Regions from separate parts of the Gemella haemolysans ATCC 10379 genome, predicted to be linked through region 2. Evidence: riboswitches for the same ligand, from Rfam matches in the RefSeq annotation. Region 2 holds a riboswitch; the other holds the start of a gene.

Region 1 (4,771 bases), on a different contig from region 2:
ACTCTAATGATTAATGCATTAGAGTCGGTTACTTATTGATATTTATTTTTTGTTAAGGATTGTTGAGATTGATTTAAGTACTTTTAAAACAATTTTATCTTTTTTGTTAGCTAATGATTTTATAATTGAATTAGACGATTTAGTATTTTCTTCATTTTCTTTGTTAGCTAACATTTTCTTAACGAAGTCCGGCATCTCCGGCTTTTCTCCATCCTTTTTATTAGCTAACATTTTCTTAACAAAGTCCGGCATTTCAGGTTTTTCACCATCTTTTTTATTGGCTAACATTGCTTTAACGAAGTCTGGCATTTCTCCTTTTGGTTTATCCATTTCATTAAATGTTGTTTTCTCTGGATTATGCGAAATAAAAGGATTGTTTTTGTTAGCTTCAATCGTTGACACAAGAGCATCGATTAAACGAGAATCGTAGTTTGGCATAGGTGGTCTATGATAAGCTACTCCAAACTCCTCACAAAGTTCTCGACATTCAACATCGTTATCGAAAAGAACTTCGATATGCTCACTTATAAAGCTAAGTGGAACAAATATATAATGCTTAGGATGTTCTTTTTGCTCTCTTAAGTACTCAAGAACATCAGGCTTAATCCATGGCATCCCAATATCACTTTCACTTTGCCAAGTATTCGTATAGTTTCCTTTTTCAAGACCTATTTTTTCGGCTATAAGTTTTGTCATATCAAAGATTTGATTTACGTATGGATCATTATATTTTAATGCTATTTCAGGTACGCTGTGCGCAGAGAAAACTACTTTGTAGCTGTCTTCTTTTATTTCTTCAGTAATAATTTTTTTAATTTCATCTGCCCAGAATTCAATTAACTTTTCTTCTTTGTACCAAGATTTTATTATATTGAACTTAATTGTATCACTCTTAATAAATCTTTCGTAACCCATAATAGAATAGAATGAATAATGTGGTTCAAGAATTAAACAAATACATTCCTCTATACCATCATCTTCCATTTTTGAAATTATATCAGGGATATAAGGTGAAGAAAATTTATTGGCAAAGTATACTTTATATTCATCTTTTACAGATTCCCTTAAAAGTTCAACTTCTTTAAGTGTTATCTCTTGAAGGGGAGAGCCATCAATGCGAAGATAATTTTTTAAAAGTAGATTGATCTCTTCGTCATTAGGACGCACTCCTCTTCTAATATTTGTGAAAAATTTTGCTATACCTTCGAATGTATATTCTTCAGGTGTTCCATATGTCATTACTAAAATAGCTTTACTCATTTTATAACCTCTCAAAATAGTGTAGTCAAATATATTATAACACTTTTTGTACTAAAACACACTAGTAATTATTCTATTACAGAAAAATATTGTAGATTACGAATACATTCCTTATAAATTAAGGTTTAAATCGATGTTTTATTTTATTATAACTGTGTCAAAAATATGATATTACTATAATATTAAACTAGAATTGAAAAAAACTATTGAAAAAATAGCTAAAAAGTTATAATATAAAAGTTAACTAAAAAGTTTACTAATAAGGGAGTTTAAGAATCTCCAATTGGTTGAAAAAAAGGAGGAAGAGTTAAATGAGAAAGAAAATATTCGGAGCGATAACTTTTATTGCGGCGATTGGTGGCGTTATTTATATGAAAAATAATCCTAAATATAAGGAGATTGTTAGAGTCGTGAAAACTGCAGATGCACGTGGTTTTTACGAAAAAATAATTTTAGAAAAAGATAAGCTTGCATTCACAGCAAAAGCGAAAATTAGAGATTATAAGATTGATTATGAGAGTATTAGAAATGTCGGAGAGAAAATTTACGCACGTCTAATAGTGAATAATGACGAGAAGTTAAATATCGATACAGTTCTTAATGAAAAAAATACTAATGTAGAAGAAGTATCACATTCAGAAAAATTGGATGAGTTGTTGAATAAATAGCGGTTAAGAGGGGAGAAAATGATTTTTTAAAATTTTCCGCTCCCTTAACTTGGATTTTTTTGATAAGTTTGCTAGATATTTCCTAGGAAATCTATAAAAAAGGAATCCTCCATTACAGTAAGGTGATGTAATGGAGGATTTTTCATGGTCAAATTAATTAGTATCTAATATTATTATGCGAAACGGCTACGAATACTAGTTGGTATTGATTTGTAAACACTCTTAGTAACGAAGAATAAGAATGTTACTAAAGCACCTTTAAGTAGGTTGAATGGTATAATACCAGCCGTTACGATTGTTTTTACGTTAGTCACGATGTCTGCTAGATTCATAATATATCCGTATGCTGGAAGTAATACGAAGTAGTTAAGTAGTGTCATGAATACTGTTATTGCTAGTGTTCCTAAGATTCCACCGATAATAGTCTTAGCAGTACCTTTTTTATAGAAAAAAATTATGACACTGATAAAAGTGAATTCTACTACTATATTAGCAATTGATCCGATTGGTTCATGTGATAACAAAGCGAAGTGTAGGAAGTTTTTTAAGAATGACACTAAAAGTGCATCTTTATATCCTAATAATAACAACGCCATGAATAGCGGGATGAACGTAAAATCAAATTTTAGAAATGGTGGCAAGAATGGCACAGCAAAACTAAAAAAAGATAGAAGTAGAGCAATAACTGCAAGCATACCACTCAAAACTAGTGAGTGAACATTTTTTTTATACATTTAAAACCTCTTTCCTATCTTCATAGGCAATAAAATAACCGCAATACTATTCTTAAAAAGGTGTATTCTAAATCTACGTTAGATATAAAAAACACCACTTTAAAAATTTTAAAGCGGGACTGAAAGGTATGAAAAATAAGCGTTACACTTAAATGAAGTACAGCAAATATACATACGTACTATACTGTATGTGTAAGTTTATTTATTCTATATCTTCTATCATCCAGACTGTACTGTCGGTTTTGGAGTTTCACCAAATCTGCTTGCGCTCGCGGACTTTGACCGCCGGTCGGGAATTTCACCCTGCCCCGAAGATAATTAAATTTATTATTTATACGATTATTATAAACCGAACTAGCTAAGTTGTAAAGAGAAAAGGTTTAACTTTTAAAAAAAGATGAGAGTAACTCTGTTAAATTGAGCTACTCCCATTATTTATAATATTTAATTATTATTCTACTGTTACTGATTTAGCTAAGTTACGTGGTTTGTCCACATCTAATCCTTTAGTGTAAGCTGCGTAGTATGCGAATAATTGTGTAACTACGATACTTGCGATTGGAGCAAGATCTTCGTTTACGTTAGGAATTGCATAGTCACCTTTACGAGCTAATTTTTCTAATGTAATGATTAGAGTATTAGCACCACGGCTAGCTACTTCACTTACGTTACTACGTGTATTTAAGTCTAGTTTAGCGCTTGTAATAAGAGCTACAACAGGTGTTCTTTCTTCGATAAGAGCGATTGTACCGTGTTTTAGTTCTCCTCCGGCAAATCCTTCTGTTTGAATGTAAGAAACTTCTTTAAGTTTTAGAGCTGCTTCACATGCACTATAGTAGTCGATTCCACGTCCGATATAGAATGCATTGCGTTCTGTGAATAAGTTTTTAGCTAAATCTTTGATAGTTTTTGTATCATCTAAAATTGATTCGATTGCAGAAGTAATTACTGATAACTCTTGCTCGATATCAAATTTAGGTTGTTTAGAAAGTTGCTTAGCTACTTCATAAGCAAGTATGCTTAGTGTTGCGATTTGAGCAGTATATGCCTTAGTAGATGCAACCGCGATTTCAACACCTGCGTGAAGTAATAATGTATAGTCACATTCACGAGATAGAGTTGAAGCATCAACGTTAGTAAGTACTAAGAACTTATAATCTGCGTTTACGCTACGTAATTTTGTAAGTACGGCACGAAGGTCAGCTGTTTCTCCTGATTGAGAAAGGAAGATGAACATTGGTTTTTTAGATAATAATGGTACGTTGTAAGCAAATTCTGATGCTAAGTGTACCTCTGTAGGAATACCAGCCCATTTTTCAAAGTAGTTTCTTCCTACTAAACCAGCGTTGTAACTTGTACCACATCCGATAATGTATAATCTATCTGCATCTTTTACATTGTTAATAATTTCGCTGTTAATATTAACATCATGTCCATCGAAGTAGTGAGAGATGATGTTACGCATAGCTCCTACTTGCTCATGAATTTCTTTAATCATGTAATGTTCGTGGATACCTTTATCGATTTCTCCAGCGTTTAAGTTAGTTGAGAAACTTTCACGCTCTACAACATTACCTTCTTTATCTTCGATAGTTACGCTATCTTTTTTCACAATAACAAATTCACCATCGTTGATTTCTAAGAAGTTGTTAGTGTACTTAATCATTGCTAAAGCATCACTACCAACATAGTTTTTATTTTCTTCTCCTAGTCCAATAAGAAGTGGACTTTTATTTTTTGCTACATATAATGTGTCTTTATCTTCTGTATCGATTAAACAAAGTGCATAAGAACCTTGAAGTTTTGATACAGCTTTTTTGAAAGCTTCTTTAGTATCAAGACCACGATCGCTATAAACTTGTACTAATTGAACGATAACTTCAGTATCAGTTTCAGAAACAAGTTCTACACCTTTGAAAAATCTTTCTTTAAGTTCTTGGAAGTTTTCGATAACTCCATTGTGAACTAAAATAAAACGTTTGTTGAAGCTTTGGTGAGGGTGAGAGTTAGTTGTGTTAACTCCACCGTGAGTAGCCCAACGTGTATGACCAATACCTAATTCTAGGTGAAGTCCTTCAGGGATTAGGGATTCTAGATTTTTAATGCGAC
Region 2 (4,771 bases):
TGCTGCGTGTAGTTGTTCACCGCAGTCACATCTATGAGAAGTGAAGACATCTCCAGTTAAACACTCTGAGTGAACTCGTATTAATAATGGTTCTTCAGAAGTTAAATCACCTTTACTGATGATTAAGTGTTCTTTATTAAATTCATCTTCGAATAGCTGTAAATCAAAATCCCCAAATTCTGTAGGTAATTTTACTTTAACGCTATCTTCAAATGACAAAAAACGTGTCAGCTCATCTAAATCAACAACCGTTAAATCCCATTTTTTAGCGAATTCATACAAGTCATCTCTTCTAGCCATAGTGCCGTCTTCATTCATAATTTCACAGATGTAAGTAGCTTCTGCACTATTAGCTAATTTAGCTAGATCTATGCTTGCTTCCGTGTGACCGCGACGAACTTTAATTCCACCATCGCGACCGATAAGTGGGAACATATGTCCAGGTCTATTGAAATCTTCAGGTCTAGAATTTGGGTTTGCTAATTCTTTTATAGTTGTTGCTCTTTCAAAAGCTGAGATTCCCGTAGTTGATGTTTTATGGTCAACGCTCACTGTAAATGCAGTCTGGTGTGGATCTGTATTTTTATCTAACATAGAGTGTAGATTTAATCTTTTTGCGATTTCAGTTGAAACTGGGGCGCAAATTAAACCACGACCATGTTTTGCCATAAAATTAACAGTTTCGCCAGTAACAAGTTCTGCTAGGCCTACTAAATCTCCTTCAGCCTCTCTGTCATCATCATCGATAAGAACGATTAATTTTCCAGCTTTTAAATCTTCTATTGCTTTTCTTACGTTATTAATCATTAAACTTTCCTCCAAATAGTTTTAATTGAGCTTTAATGTATTTTGCTAATATATCTGTTTCTATATTTACACTGTCACCAATTTTTAATTTTTCTAAATTTGTATGCTTAGCAGTATGCGGAATTAGCGACACCGTAAATTTGTTGTTATCACAAGTTACCACTGTTAAACTTATTCCATTAATTGTAATAGATCCTTGGTTAATTATTTCACCTTGGAATTTGCTAGGGTATGAAAAAGTAAGTAGAATGGCATTTTCATCTTTTTGCCTTGCTGCTAACTGTGCTAAACCATCACTGTGTCCAGAAACTATATGACCTTCGAATCTGTCTGAATGCCCCATTGCAGGTTCTAAGTTGACAGCATCATTTATTTTTAAATCTTTGAATGTGGTTCTTTTATAAGTTTCTGGCATAATATCTACAGTGAACTGTGATGAACTTTTTTGAACACATGTTAGACATACACCGTTTACCGCCATACTATCACCAATTTTGTATGTTTCTAGTAAATTCTTACTCGCTTGAATAGTCAGTTTTATACTATGACTAGATTTAATAATTTTTACTATTTTTCCTTGTTCTTTTATTAATCCTGTAAACATTGAGAAACTCTCCTTCCTGAGACACGTATATCTTCGCCAAGCTTGGTAATCTTAGTATCGTGAAGTTGTATTTTTTCATTTGTTATCCTATTGCTAGTGAATGATGAGGTATTGTTCCCTCCTAAAAGAATAGGGGAGATATAGGTTATGACTTCATCCCAATAACCACTAGCTAAAAATTGATCATGAATGTTAGGTCCACCTTCAACATAAACCGATTGAATACCGAGTTTAGCAACTTCAGATAAAATTTCTTTTATACTGAATTCTTTAGGTGTAATTATAGTAACGTGTGAAGGTAAGTTTTTACATTTTTGTTTTGTAAAAACTATAACTTCAGATAAACTGTTGTTAAATAAATTCAGATTATTATGTTCAAAGATATCTCCGTCAGCATCTAGGACAATTCTTTTTGGTGGGAATAATGAAGTGTTAGCTCCAGTTAACTTCGGATTGTCTGTTAAAACAGTTCTAGCACCTACTAAAATTGCTTGATAATTATCTCTTTCATTTCTAACAAAATCATAAACGTCTTTACCGGTAATTTGAGTTCTTTTGTTAGTGAAGGCTAGTTTTCCATCAAGACTAGTGGCTTGCTTTAAGACTACATAAGGTCTTTTCTCACTATGAAATAGATTATAAGCATAGTTTAAATTATAAGCCTCTTTTTCAAGAACACCAGTTATTACTTCTATACCATTGTCTTGCAAATATTTGATACCTTTTCCGCTAACGAGAGGATTAGGATCTAATTGAGCAACAACTACCTTAGAGATACCCATTTCTACTATAGTATCTGTACAAGGTGGTTGTTTACCTTTATGATTACAAGGTTCTAAAGTAACGTAAAGCGTTGAATTAAATAATTTTTCAGGAGTTTCGCATGTAGAAATTGCATTTTTTTCAGCGTGCTCACATCCGTAACGAAGATGTGAACCTCTTGCGATAATTTCATCATCTTTTACTATAATTGCTCCTACTATGGGATTAGTATGTGTATACTTAGTACCACGCTTGGCTTCAAGTAGAGCAAGCTTCATAAAATATTCATGCACATTATCAACTCCTTTCTAAATAATAAAAATCCCAATTACATTTGAATGTCAAATTTAATCGGGATTGATGGTTAGTTTTATATTCTATTAATAGACCTTAGTGCTTTTAGATTCACTATAGGCTATAAAAATATTCTCAATAAGTATAAGGTATTTTATCTTAATACTATTAATTTCTTCTCCCATCCAGACTATACTGTCGGTTCTGGAATTTCACCAGATCAGCTTGCGCTCACGGACTTCTAGTAAACTAGTCACCGCCGATTGGGACTTTCACCCGACCCCGAAGAAATATTTAATTCTGACTTAATATTAACACTAATGAAAACGGTTGTCAATAATAAAAAATAAAAACTATCACAAAATATAAAATATATGATGTGATAGTTTTGTTTAATTTATTATAAGAATTGTGCTAAACAAACGATAAGTATAATAATTGGAAGTACATATCTTAGTAAAAATAACCATACTTTGAATAATAACAAGCTTGATTTTTTATTTTCATCGATGTGTAATTGCTCCAGAGCTACTTTTTTATCAAGTACATATCCTGTGAATATTGATAATGCAAGACAGCCAAGTGGCATTAGAATATTAGAAACTAAGAAATCCATTAAATCAAAAATTGTTTTTCCAAATATTAATGTATTAGATAGTGATCCGTAAGATAGAGCAGAAGGAATTCCAACGATGAAAGTTAAGATTCCGATGATTACACTAAATTTAGTACGGTTAGTATTTCTCTGATTAGTTATATTTCCTACATTAATTTCTAACATTACTACTGATGAAGTAATAGTGGCGAATAAGAATAATATTAAGAATAAGATGTAGAAAATTTTACCGAAAGCCATATTGTTAAATAATTGTGGTAATACTATGAATAATAGACTTGGTCCACCTTCAGATTCCATACCGAATGAACTCATCGCAGGGAAGATTGCAAGACCAGCCATTACTGACACTGCAATATTCATTAATACAACTGAGATACCAGATTGAACAAGATTAGTTTTTCTATCAAGATAAGAAGCATATGTAAGCATAGCTGTAACCCCGATTGATAATGCGAAGAATGATTGCCCTAGTGCAAATAAAATACCAGAACTAGTGATTTTAGAGAAATCTGGTTTTAAGAAATAAGTAACACCGTTCATCGCGTTAGGTAATGTTAATGATCTTGTGATAATTACCAGGAAGATGATGAATAATAACGGCATCATGATTTTTGATGCTTTTTCAATACCTTTTTGAACTCCACGAGATACTATATAAATATTCAATAAGATGAATAATGCTTGTGCTCCTAATGCAATCCAAGTGTTAGAAATAATACTAACAAAAAGTGCTGCATGATCTGAAGTAGAGTGGGCACCAAGTGCATCTGCGATTGAAATACCAAGATATACTAAAATCCATCCACCGATAACACTATAGAATGATAGTAAGATGAATAGGGCAAATCCACCAATGTAACCAATAACATTGTATTTTTTATTTTTTCCTAATTTACCGAAAGTTCTAATCGCTGAAACACCAGCGCCGCGACCAAGCACGAATTCCGCAAGCAGAAGTGGTAACCCGATTAATAATGTGAAAATAAGAAAGACTAATAAGAATCCACCTCCACCGTTAGCTGCGGTCATATAAGGGAACTTCCATACTGCACCTAGTCCTATTGCAGAACCTGCAGAAGCAAGTATGAATCCTATTTTCGAACTCCATTTTGAATTGTCTGACATAAGTTTTCCTCCTAAATCTAATTTAAAAAATAAGTAAAAGCTATTTAGAAAATACTAAATAGCTTTTAAAACATAAATAATATGATACTCAAGACCATTTAGTATTTTTACCAATGGCCAAAAAACAAACTTAACTAGCCATTGTAGACATCGTTGCACTTATATCTACAATGCTATGAGATATAAGTGCTGCTAAAATGGCACAAAAAAGTATTCTCTTTTACTAGTTAAAATAGTGTTTTTCATTAGTGAGTAGCTCCTTTTTATAATTGTTGTTAAAATCTTAACATTTATCTGAAAAATTGTCAATTATTTTTTTGAAAAAATTATGAATTTGAGAATGAAAAGTGATGGAAATCTATGTATATATTGAAAACTATATTTTAAACGTCTAAAAAATAATTGACTATTATACTCACTTATTAATTAGTTGTGGTAATAATTTTATTGTTGAAATCAAAGATTGTTTTGGAAGAAGTTGATATTGTTCAGATGTAGTAATGAATATAATGTGAAAATGAAGAAGGTATTTTTGGTAATAGTAATAAATTTTAGAGGAA

What was found. A riboswitch is a leader RNA that binds a small molecule or an ion and turns the genes downstream of it on or off. The one in region 2 is predicted to bind FMN.
Region 1: linked by a shared signal. The riboswitch ahead of GEMHA0001_RS03435 (ECF transporter S component) and the one ahead of ribD (bifunctional diaminohydroxyphosphoribosylaminopyrimidine deaminase/5-amino-6-(5-phosphoribosylamino)uracil reductase RibD) in region 2 are both predicted to bind FMN.

Annotation. Positions count from the first base shown of each region.
Region 1 covers NZ_ACDZ02000008.1:210,598-215,368, reverse strand. Annotated here, with positions in the region: gene hemH (ferrochelatase) at 43-1,260, opposite strand; gene GEMHA0001_RS03440 (DUF1310 family protein) at 1,572-1,928, shown strand; gene GEMHA0001_RS03435 (ECF transporter S component) at 2,102-2,662, opposite strand; FMN riboswitch at 2,870-2,982, opposite strand; gene glmS (glutamine--fructose-6-phosphate transaminase (isomerizing)) at 3,114-4,771, opposite strand, start outside.
Region 2 covers NZ_ACDZ02000002.1:28,600-33,370, reverse strand. Annotated here, with positions in the region: gene GEMHA0001_RS00220 (bifunctional 3,4-dihydroxy-2-butanone-4-phosphate synthase/GTP cyclohydrolase II) at 1-807, opposite strand, end outside; gene GEMHA0001_RS00215 (riboflavin synthase) at 800-1,411, opposite strand; gene ribD (bifunctional diaminohydroxyphosphoribosylaminopyrimidine deaminase/5-amino-6-(5-phosphoribosylamino)uracil reductase RibD) at 1,396-2,466, opposite strand; FMN riboswitch at 2,637-2,761, opposite strand; gene GEMHA0001_RS00205 (sodium-dependent transporter) at 2,868-4,211, opposite strand.